Regions from separate parts of the Devosia sp. 919 genome, predicted to be linked through region 2. Evidence: predicted binding sites of a transcription regulator. Region 2 holds the regulator's gene; the other holds the start of a gene.
What was found. Region 2 encodes LexA, which represses DNA repair genes until DNA is damaged. Its sites were predicted from a motif close to TGTTCNNNNTGTGTTCNG; they were not measured.
Positions count from the first base shown of each region.

Region 1 (5,459 bases), 930 kb from region 2:
TTGAGCGTAACGAAGACACCAAGGCGAGCTTGCGACAATCGGCAAAGGCCCGCCGGGCGGCGTTATCCGCCGGCGCGCGGGCCCAGGCGGCCGAGAGTGTTACCCAGCTGTTTTTTTCCGAGCCTCGGTTCGGGCTCGCCCAGGTGATCGCGGGCTATTGGCCGCTGGTGGATGAGCTGGATTGCCGGCCAATTTTGCTGCGCTTGCTCGATGATGGCCGTACCGTGGTGTTGCCGGCGATAGTCCGGCCGCACGGCCCGCTGCAGATGCGAGTGTGGGAGCCGGACGCACCGCTTTACCCGGCGGGGTTCGGCACGCTCGCTCCCTCCGAACTTGCGCCTCACGCCCACCCGGACCTGGTGCTGGTGCCTCTTTTGGGCTTTGACCGGCTGGGCACCCGGCTGGGCTATGGCGGTGGTTATTATGACCGCAGCTTTGCCGAGCGGGAAGGGCGGCCACTGATGGTCGGCCTGGCTTACAGCGCGCAAGAGTTTGACGCCATTCCCCGGGACGAGCATGACATTGCGCTGGACGCTGTGATAACGGAAACCGGCATTCGACAGTTCGGCGGCAGATAATGAAATTTCTATTCTTGGGCGACGTCGTGGGCCGTGCAGGCCGCGAGGGAATTGCCGATCGCCTGCCCGGATTGATCGAGCGCTACGGCTTTGATTTCGTGGTGGTGAACGGGGAAAATGCCAGCCATGGGCGCGGGCTGACCGAGCCGCATTTCAACGGCATCCGGGCGGCAGGCGCCGATATCGTGACCCTGGGCGATCATGCGTTCGACCAGCGCGACACCATCTCTTTTATCGAGCGGGAAACGACGCTGGTGCGGCCCATCAACATGGCGCCAGGCACCCCCGGTCGCGGGGCAATGTTTGTCGAGGGCCGCAATGGGCATCGAGTGCTGGTGATCAACGCGCTCGGGCGCGTGTTCATGGGGCCCGCCGATGATCCGTTCCGGGCGGTGGAAGCGGCGATTGCCGCCTGTCCGCTGGGCGAGCAGGCCGACGCAATTATCGTGGATTTTCACACGGAAGCCACTTCCGAAATCCAGGGCATGGGGCACTTTCTCGATGGGCGGGCGAGTCTCGTCGTCGGCACCCACACCCATATCCCGACGGCTGACTTGCGCATTCTCAAGGGCGGCACGGCGCTGTTGGCGGATGCCGGCATGTGCGGGGACTACGACTCGGTGATCGGGGTGGACCCCGACGAGCCGCTGAACCGGTTCCTCACCGGCATTGCCAATGGCCGGTTCACGCCAGCCGAAGGGGAAGCGACCTTGTGCGGCGTGGCGGTGGAAACCGATCCGCGCACGGGACTGGCGGTCAAGGTGCTGCCGGTGCGGGTGGGCGGGGTGCTGGCGCAGGCGCTGCCGGAGTTCTAGCCCGCTTCACATTCGCGCCGAGCTTGCCTATAACGCGCCACCACAACAACACCACACCCCAAGGACTGACCGATGGCCGGCCATTCACATGCCAAGAACATCATGCACCGCAAAGGCAAAAGCGATGCGGTGCGTTCCAAGGTCTTTTCCAAGCTGGCGCGCGAAATCACGGTGGCCGCCAAGATGGGAATGCCCGATCCGGCTTTCAATTCCCGGTTGCGCCTGGCGGTGACCAATGCGCGCGCCCAGTCCATGCCCAAGGACAACATCGATCGCGCTATCAAGAAGGCGATCGGCAGCGACGGCGAGAACTATGACGAAATCCGCTACGAGGGCTATGGCCCAGGTGGCGTCGCGATCATCGTGGAAACGCTGACCGACAATCGCAATCGCACCGCCTCCAATGTGCGCTCCTACTTCTCCAAGAATGGTGGCGCGATGGGGGAAACCAACTCGGTCGGGTTCATGTTCGACAAGGTTGGCGAGATCACCTATCCGGCAAGCGCCGGCAGTGCCGATGAGATCATGGAAGCCGCCATCGAGGCAGGCGCCGATGACGTCGAAAGCGACGAAGAGGGCCACTATATCTACACGAGCTTTGAGGCGATGGTGGAAGTGGCCGCCGCGCTGGAAAAGGCACTGGGCGAAGCAGAATCAGTCAAGGCCGTGTGGAAGCCGCAGACCAATACCCCCATCGATGCCGACAAGGGCGCGACGCTGATGAAGTTGATCGCTACGCTCGAAGAAGACGATGACGTGCAGAATGTTTATTCGAACTTCGAGATGAGCGACGAGGACATGGCCAAGCTGGCCGACTAAGCCTCGACAAGGTTCCTCAGGCGCGTTGCAGGGCCTGGGGGAAGAACTGATCGGCCGCGACGATCGTCACGCGATTGCGGCCGGTTTGCTTGGCGTCATAAAGGCGCTGATCGGCAACCCGGAACAATTCGGAAAAACCGATGGCGCTGCCGAACACAGCGCCACCAATGCTGACGGACAGGGCTTGTACGGTGCCGCGCGGCACGAATTCAGCTTCATTGACCGCGCTGCGGATGCGTTCGGCAATAGCGCGAGTGATGTCGGCATCGACGCCCGGCAGGAACACGCCAAATTCCTCGCCGCCCATCCGCCCCACCAGATCTCCCGCCCGCAGCACCGAGCGGATCGCCCGGGCGATCACCGTCAGGGCAAGGTCGCCGGCATCGTGGCCGAACCGATCGTTGATGGATTTAAAGTTGTCGGCGTCGATCACTAGCAAGGCACCGCCCGGGGTGCTGCCGGCGCGCGCCAACTGCGTCGTCACCTGGGCGGTGAAGGCGCCGCGATTCAGACAAGAGGTGAGGCTGTCCGTGCGGGCGACCATGCCCAGCCGGCGATTGGCAATGGCAAGGCGCCGCAGCCGCAAGCTCAGGAGAAAAAGCAGCGGCACGCCCAGGAAGATGGGTAGCACCGTAGCGCTGATCATCGCCCGTTGCAGCGCTGCACCACCTAGATTTTCAAATAGCAGGGCATTGAACCCGACGGAAACCAGGACGCAGCCCAAGGTGCCGAACACGGTCCAGCGGGTGACGCTCGACCAGGTACGTGAGCCGCTCCCCCCGATGCTATCCTGACAAGGGCTAGCCATTGGCTACCCACCTTTCCGGGCGCTGCCCATAGGTGGTGAGCGCAGAAGCGAGCGAGTGCCCAGGGCGGGATAACGCGGTCAGGCGCGGCAATGCACAGAAGCGTCGCGGCGCCAAAGGGGCGCAGCAAACCAGGTCACAGCTCATAAGTTAATGCCCCTTCATGAACATTGCCGAACCTAGAAGGCGCTTCTTGAAAATGGGGTTTGTGCAATGGGTGGAATTTTACGCGTGTCGCTTCTTCCACAGGGCTCCGTTGCTGCTTTGTTCACTTCTGCTTGGTAGGAGAAGCGCCTTCAGGTATGGGTGAAACATGACACCACCAGTGCGAATCATCGGCATCGATCCAGGACTGCGGCGCTGCGGTTGGGGGGTAATCGAAACCCAAGGCAACAAGCTGCAATTCATCGCCTGCGGCACGGTCACTCCGCCCACGGAAGGCGAATTGGCGCAGCGCCTCGCGGTCCTTTTTACGGAGTTGTTGGACCTGCTGGAGCGGTTTGCGCCCGATGAGGCGGCGGTGGAAGAAACCTTCGTGAACTCGGGACCACGCTCGGCGCTGATCCTGGGACAGGCGAGGGGGGTGGCGCTGATGACGCCGGCCCATCGCGGCATTCCGGTGGCGGAATATGCCACCAATCTCGTCAAGAAATCGATCGTAGGCACCGGGCACGCGGAAAAGGAACAGGTGGCGCTGATGGTCAAGACCTTGCTGCCCACGGCCAAGATCAAGGGCGCCGACGCGGCCGACGCGCTCGCCATCGCGATCTGCCATGCCCATCATCGGGTTGCGGCGCAACGGGCACGGATGAGCGCATGATCGGCAAGCTCAAGGGTGCCGTCGACAGCTTTGGCGATGATCATGTGCTCATCGATGTGGGAGGGGTCTGCTACGAGGCCTTTTGCTCGTCGCGCACTTTGCAGGGATTGCCCCGGGTCGGGGAAGCAACCGTGGTGTTCATCGAAACCGTGGTGCGCGAAGACATGATCCGGCTTTATGGCTTTGGCAGCGAAGCCGAAAAGGGCTGGTTCAACCTCCTCATGACCGTGCAGGGCGTTGGCGCGCGGGTGGCGCTTGGGATCCTGTCCGCCCTGTCACCATCGGAATTGTCGAGCGCTATTGCACTAGGTGACAAGGCGATGATCGGGCGGGCCAATGGGGTTGGGCCCAAGCTGGCGTTGCGATTGGTGACCGAGCTCAAGGGCAAGGCGCCGCAGGGCGGGGGCATTGACGCGGGCACGCTCGGGCTGCAGACCGCCTTAGGCGAGGGAACAGCTAGCGGGAATGTAGCCGATGCAGTTTCCGCTTTGGTCAATCTGGGGTATTCGGGGGCGCAAGCTTCCGCCGCCCTGGCGCGGGTTGTGGCCCGTGAGGGGGATGATACCGCGACCGAAAAGCTGATCCGGCTGGGCCTGCGCGAGTTGAGCCAGTGATGGTCTTTCCGAGCCGCTCCGCCGCCAGCGCTGAGCCGGCGAACATGATGTTGGAGACAGCCATGGTGCTCCCGCTAACGCAAGTCAGGGCATCCGTTTGACCGATCTTACTTCTCCCGTTGCCGGGCGCGATGAGCCACTGGATGTGGCACTGCGCCCGTCCGGCTTTTCGGAATTTGTCGGGCAGGCGGCGGCGCGTGCCAATCTTGAGGTGTTCATCGAGGCCGCCAAGAAGCGCGGTGCGGCGCTCGACCATGTGTTGTTCGTTGGCCCACCAGGGCTGGGCAAGACCACGCTGGCGCAGATCATCTCGCGCGAGCTTGGGGTGGGTTTTCGCGCGACTTCGGGCCCGGTGATCGCCAAGGCCGGGGATCTGGCGGCACTCCTGACCAATCTCGAAGATCGCGATGTGCTGTTTATCGACGAGATCCATCGGCTCAATCCCGCGATCGAGGAGGTGTTGTATCCCGCGATGGAGGATTTCCAGCTTGACCTGATCATCGGGGAGGGGCCGGCGGCACGCTCGGTGCGGATCGATCTGGCGCGGTTCACACTGGTGGGCGCGACGACGCGGGCGGGCTTGTTGACCACGCCGCTGCGGGATCGCTTCGGCATTCCCGTGCGCCTCAATTTTTATACGCCCGAAGAGCTGGTGCAGATCGTGCAGCGCGGCGCCCGGCTGTTGGGCACGCCGATGGCGCCCGACGGCGCGCTGGAGATCGCGCGCCGTTCGCGCGGGACACCCCGCATTGCCGGCCGGCTGTTGCGGCGGGTAACGGATTTTGCGCTGGTCGAGGGCTCGAGCGAGATCACGCGGGCGATTGCCGACAAGGCCTTGTTGCGGCTCGACGTGGATGCCCGCGGGCTCGATCAACTGGATCGGCGCTATCTGACGATGATTGCCGATTTCTATGGCGGGGGGCCCGTAGGGATCGAGACCATTGCCGCAGCGCTGAGCGAGCCGCGTGACGCGATCGAGGAGATTGTCGAGCCTTATCTGATCCAGC
Region 1 is NZ_JABAOL010000001.1:3,198,755-3,204,213, reverse strand. It holds gene HRQ64_RS15520 (5-formyltetrahydrofolate cyclo-ligase) at 1-578, shown strand, start outside; gene HRQ64_RS15515 (TIGR00282 family metallophosphoesterase) at 578-1,393, shown strand; gene HRQ64_RS15510 (YebC/PmpR family DNA-binding transcriptional regulator) at 1,466-2,212, shown strand; gene HRQ64_RS15505 (GGDEF domain-containing protein) at 2,229-3,020, opposite strand; gene ruvC (crossover junction endodeoxyribonuclease RuvC) at 3,332-3,838, shown strand; gene ruvA (Holliday junction branch migration protein RuvA) at 3,835-4,452, shown strand; gene ruvB (Holliday junction branch migration DNA helicase RuvB) at 4,592-5,459, shown strand, end outside.
Region 1: a site for LexA is predicted at 3,273-3,290, ahead of ruvC (crossover junction endodeoxyribonuclease RuvC). Genes of this name have one in related genera too.

Region 2 (5,459 bases):
GTGAGTGACCTGCGCAGCGGCGCCGCCATGGCCGCCGAAATGATCGACAGCGGCAAGGCCCGGGAAACCCTCGAGCGCCTTGTCGCCATCTCCAATGGAACACCCCCATGAGCGATATTCTCAAGCAGATCGAAGCCTATAAGCGCGAGGAAATCGCCGCGGCCAAGGCCCTGCGCCCTTGGGACGAAGTGGTTGCTGCCGCCCATGACCAGCCCCCGCCACGCGGCTTTCTCGCCGCCATCAAGGCCAAGCGCGCCCGCGGCGAATACGCCTTGATCGCCGAGGTCAAGAAAGCCAGCCCCTCCAAGGGCCTGATCAGGCCCGATTTCAACCCGGCAGAGATCGCCCGCGCCTATGAAGGGGCCGGCGCGACGTGCCTTTCGGTCCTCACCGATCAGCCCTCGTTCCAGGGCTCGCCGGCGTTCTTGCGCGAGGCGCGCGACGCCACCGCCTTGCCGGTCCTGCGCAAGGATTTCCTCTTCGAAACCTACCAGGTCGCCGAAGCGCGCGCTTGGGGCGCCGATTGCATCCTCATTATCCTCGCCGCTGTCGGTGACGACGTCGCGCGCTACCTGCTCGATTCCGCCCGCGAATGGGGCATGGATGCCCTGGTCGAGGTGCATGACCAGCTCGAGCTCGACCGGGCGCTGGCGCTCGATGCCGAGTTCATTGGCATCAACAACCGCAATCTGCGCACCTTCGAAACCCGGCTCGATACCTCGGTCAACCTCGCGGGCGGCGTTCCAGCCGGCAAGGTGCTGGTCAGCGAAAGCGGCATCAACGGCCATGAACACCTGCAGCATCTCGACCGCACAGCCGGCATCGGCACCTTCCTTGTCGGCGAATCGCTGATGCGCCAGGCCGATGTGGTCGCCGCCACCCGCGCCCTCCTGCAGGGTGTGCGCCAGGCCGCCCATCCATGAGCGAGCCGCAGCTGACCCATCTCAACGAGCGCGGGGAGGCCCGGATCGTTGATATCGGCGACAAGGCAGTCACCCGCCGCCGCGCCCTCGCCCAGGCGGTGATCAGCGGTCGGCCCGAAACCATTGCCGCCATCATGGGTGGCGCCCTCAAGAAGGGCGACGCCCTGGCCGTCGCGCGCGTCGCGGGCATCATGGCAGCCAAAAAGACCGCCGAGCTCATCCCTCTTTGCCACCCCATCCCGCTCACCAAGGTCAGCGTCGAGCTGGAGGCGCGCGAGCCCGGCGCCATCACCATTCTTGCGACTGCCGAAACCACCGGCCAGACCGGGGTGGAAATGGAAGCCCTCGTGGCGGCTTCCACCGCCGCCCTTACGCTTTACGACATGGCCAAGGGCATCGACCGCGAGATGGTTATCTCCGCGATCTGTCTGCTCGAAAAATCGGGCGGCAAGTCCGGCGATTTCCAGCGCGCGCCATGAGCCTGCTCCCGGTTGAAGACGCCCTCGCGGCCATTTTCGCCCGCGTGCCCCCCGCCCGCACCGAGTCGGTGCCGCTGGAAGCTGCCGCCGGCCGGGTGTTGACCGAGCCCCTGCTCGCCCGTCATGACCAGCCGCCTTTCCCCGCCAGCGCCATGGATGGCTATGCCGTGCGCGCCGCCGATATCGTGCCAGGCGCGAGCCTTGAAGTCGTGGGCACCGCACAGGCCGGCGCCGGCTTTGGCGCGGATATCGCCCCGGGCACCTGCGTGCGCATCTTCACCGGCGCGCCCGTGCCCCCCGGCGCGGATGCCGTGATCATGCAGGAGGAAGCGACCCGCACCGGCGATCGCGTCAGCTTTGCCGCCCAGCCTCCCGTGGGGCGCAGCATTCGCCCGCTTGGCCACGACTTCCGGCAGGGACAGGAGCTGATTCCGAGAGGCTCTCGCCTCACCCCCATGCAACTGGCCGTCGCAGCCGCCGCCAATTGCCCGACGCTGCCCGTTGCCGTGCAGCCGCGCATCGCGCTCCTTGCCACCGGGGACGAACTGGTGCTGCCCGGCACCGCTCTCGGACCGGGCCAGATCGTTGCCTCCAACAGCTTCGGCTTGCGGCCGCTCCTTGCGCCTTACGCCGCAGAGATCCGCGACTACGGGATCGCTCCCGACAACCGGGCGGCGCTTGCCGAGCGCCTTGCCGGCATCTTTGCCGAAGCGCCCGACTTCGTCATCACCACGGGCGGCGCGAGTGTTGGCGACCATGATATCGTGCAGGAAATCCTGCTGAGTCTCGGCGTGCAGCTTGATTTCTGGCGCATCAATATGCGCCCGGGCAAGCCACTGATGTTCGGCACTCTGGGCAAAACCCTGGTGTTTGGCCTGCCTGGCAATCCGGTTTCGGCCATGGTGACCGCCGCCGTCTTCATCAAGCCGGCGCTGCGGCGCTGGCTCGGCGTCGCCGAACCCGCCCCCTGGCACCTGCCGCTCCTTGCGCCCACGCCGCCCAATACCGCCCGGCGCCACTTCATGCGTGCCCAAAGCGTGCATTCAAGCCGAGGTGCGGGCGTGCTCCCCATCAGCGAAACCGATAGCGGTCATACCTCCTCGCTGGCCCGCGCCGATATGCTGCTGGTGCAGCCTGAATACGATCCCGGCCAGCCGGCTGGCGCTCTCGTTCCAGCCATTCCGCTGGACGGGTTCTAGGCAGAGCCAAAGAATTTTCGCCTCCACCCATGAGCGTTATTGCAGAACATAACTGGAACACCTATGCTCGTTCAGTCTTTGTTCCGATTCTGCGATTGAAGGGCTCCGATGCTGACGCGAAAGCAACATGAACTGCTGATGTTCATCCATGAGCGGATGAAGGAAAGCGGCATTCCCCCTTCGTTTGACGAAATGAAGGACGCGTTGGATCTGGCCTCCAAGTCGGGCATTCACCGCCTGATCACGGCGCTTGAGGAGCGCGGCTTCATCCGCCGCCTCCCCAATCGCGCGCGGGCGCTGGAAGTGCTCAAACTCCCCGATTCGATGAACCCCGCGCTCGGCGGCCGCAAGGCCCGCTTCGAGCCCAGCGTCATCGAAGGCAATCTGGGCCGTGTTGCCGCTCCGCCGCCGCGCTCGGGCTGGAGCGATGATTATGTGCGCCCCGTGGCCGTGCCGGTCATGGGTCGGATCGCCGCCGGTACGCCCATCGAGGCCATCCAGAGCCACTCCCACACCATCTCGGTGCCACCCGAAATGCTTGGCCCGGGCGAGCACTATGCGCTGGAAGTGCGCGGCGATTCGATGATCGATGCGGGCATTTTCGATGGCGACACCGTGCTGATCCGTCGCCAGGATGTTGCCGGGACCGGCGAGATCATCGTTGCCCTGGTGGATGACGAGGAAGCCACCCTCAAGCGGCTGCGTCGCAAGGGCAACACCATCGCGCTTGAAGCGGCCAATCCCGCCTACGAAACCCGCATCTTCCCGCCCGACCGCGTCAAGGTTCAGGGCCGCCTGGTGGGCCTGCTGCGTAAATATTGACGCCCAGGGTCGAAAAACTCTGTCCTGTCCTGCTGCGAGTGGTGGCGCAAGAACGCCAGTGCTTGGCGTTCAGGCATCCTTTGGCTGGCTTTCAGCTGGTGAAAGGAACACGGGAAGGCCCCGAGCCGATTGAAATCGGTGCCCTGCGTGAACTCGCAGAGGAGTCTGGCCTGCAGGCAGAAGTTTCGCGCACCCTGCCTTCCAGTAGTGCCATTGCAGATAAACAGCTTTGGCACTTTGTTGTGGTGATCGCCTTGGCTCCCCTGGCCGAACACTGGCGCCACTTCACCCATGATGATGGCGGTCATTGGTTCGAGTTCTTCTGGTGGCCACTCGAGCGCCAACCGGGCCCCGAATGGCACCCCATGTTCCAGCGGGCCCTCGCCCACATCGCTCGCCACGCCTAAAGCCGGAATCGGCCAAGAAACAATCTCTTCGACGGAACTCGATTGCCGCCCTAGGGTCCTCATCAGCCGCACCAGACCAGCGCCTGTGTGCCCCCTCCTTCACCCTCCCCCTTGAGGGGAGGACCGGGGTGGGGGTTTAGTCCCCTCCTCCGCGAGTGACGTTAGACCCAGCTGGCCACCTCCAGCGCGCAATCCGCTCAAGCCCCATACCCCCCGACAATAACTTATCCCCGCCCGCGCCGATCACCCGCATAGTCTCCTCATCCGCGCACCCAAGCGAGATCATGACGAGTGGTTGGTGCGCGGAGGCTGGGGGATCGTGGGTCGCCGCGATCCGGCCGGTGTCCGCAAGAGCCGTGGACCTCTATCGTCCGGTGGTCTTGGGTGAAGAATCGCGATGGCAGCTGCACTGGCCATCGGAACCCTGATGTGGCGCAGGCAGCGGTGCCCGCCAGGGTTTAGTTCGACATCCGCGGAATCTGGCATGCGCCGCAGGAGGGCGCGGGCGTCGGCACCCAGTCGCTGTTGGCGGGGCGGAGCTTCCGTTTTGCGCAACGTTTTTTGAGGCAATGCCTCGCCAACGCCGCTCCCAACCGGAGGCCTCGCGCCGACCGGAGTTTCGCCGTGCCTTGGAAACAGAAATCCCCGCCGAAGCGGGGATTTCGAAGTCGTTGGGCCTTATGCCCTAGTGGTTGTCGCGCGGCACGCCATAGGTCTGGGCAATGCGCTGGTAAGCCACTGCTGGCTTGAGTACGGCGCCATTGCCGAGCTGGTCGACCAGCCCGCGCTGGATCTCCTGCCAGGGCGTCTGGTGCGCGGGGTACTTGTAGCCGCCCGCTTCCGCCAGTTCCTGCCGGCGCGTCGCGATCTCGGCGTCCGAAATCAGGATATCGGCGGTGCCATTGTTGAGGTCGATCCGCACCCGGTCACCCGTGCGCAGGATGGCAAGGTTGCCGCCCGCTGCCGCTTCGGGCGAGGCGTTGAGGATCGAGGGCGAGCCCGACGTGCCGGATTGGCGCCCGTCGCCAATACAGGCCAGCGCGTGGATACCCTTCTTGATGAGGTAGGCAGGGGGCCGCATATTGACGACTTCGGCCGCCCCCGGGTAGCCGATCGGGCCCGCGCCGCGCATGAACAGCAGCGTGTGCTCGTCGATATCGAGCGAGGGATCATCGATCCGGTGATGATAGTCCTCCGGACCATCGAACACCACGGCCTTGCCCTCGAACATGCCGGGATGCTCGGGATTGGCAAGGTAGCGCTCGCGGAACTCGGGCGAGATCACGCTGGTCTTCATGATCGCGTTATCGAAGAGATTGCCGCGCAGCACCAGGAACCCGGCTTCTTCCTTGAGCGGCTGCTCGAAGGGGCGGATCACCTTCTCGTCCTGGATGGGGGTGTTGCGGCAGTTCTCGCCGATGGTCTTGCCGTTGACGGTGGGTGCATTCTCACGGATCAGCCCCTGCTTCATCAGCTCGTTGACCACCGCCGGCACGCCGCCCGCATGGTAGTAATCCTCGCCGAGATATTCGCCGGCCGGCTGCAGGTTCACCAGCAGCGGCACCTTGTGCCCATAGGTCTGGAAGTCCTGCAGGTCGAGCTCGACACCGATATGCTTGGCGATCGCCT
Region 2 is NZ_JABAOL010000001.1:2,270,251-2,275,709, reverse strand. It holds gene trpD (anthranilate phosphoribosyltransferase) at 1-111, shown strand, start outside; gene trpC (indole-3-glycerol phosphate synthase TrpC) at 108-923, shown strand; gene moaC (cyclic pyranopterin monophosphate synthase MoaC) at 920-1,402, shown strand; gene glp (gephyrin-like molybdotransferase Glp) at 1,399-2,601, shown strand; gene lexA (transcriptional repressor LexA) at 2,710-3,423, shown strand; gene HRQ64_RS11155 (NUDIX domain-containing protein) at 3,465-3,830, shown strand; gene HRQ64_RS11150 (IlvD/Edd family dehydratase) at 4,516-5,459, opposite strand, start outside.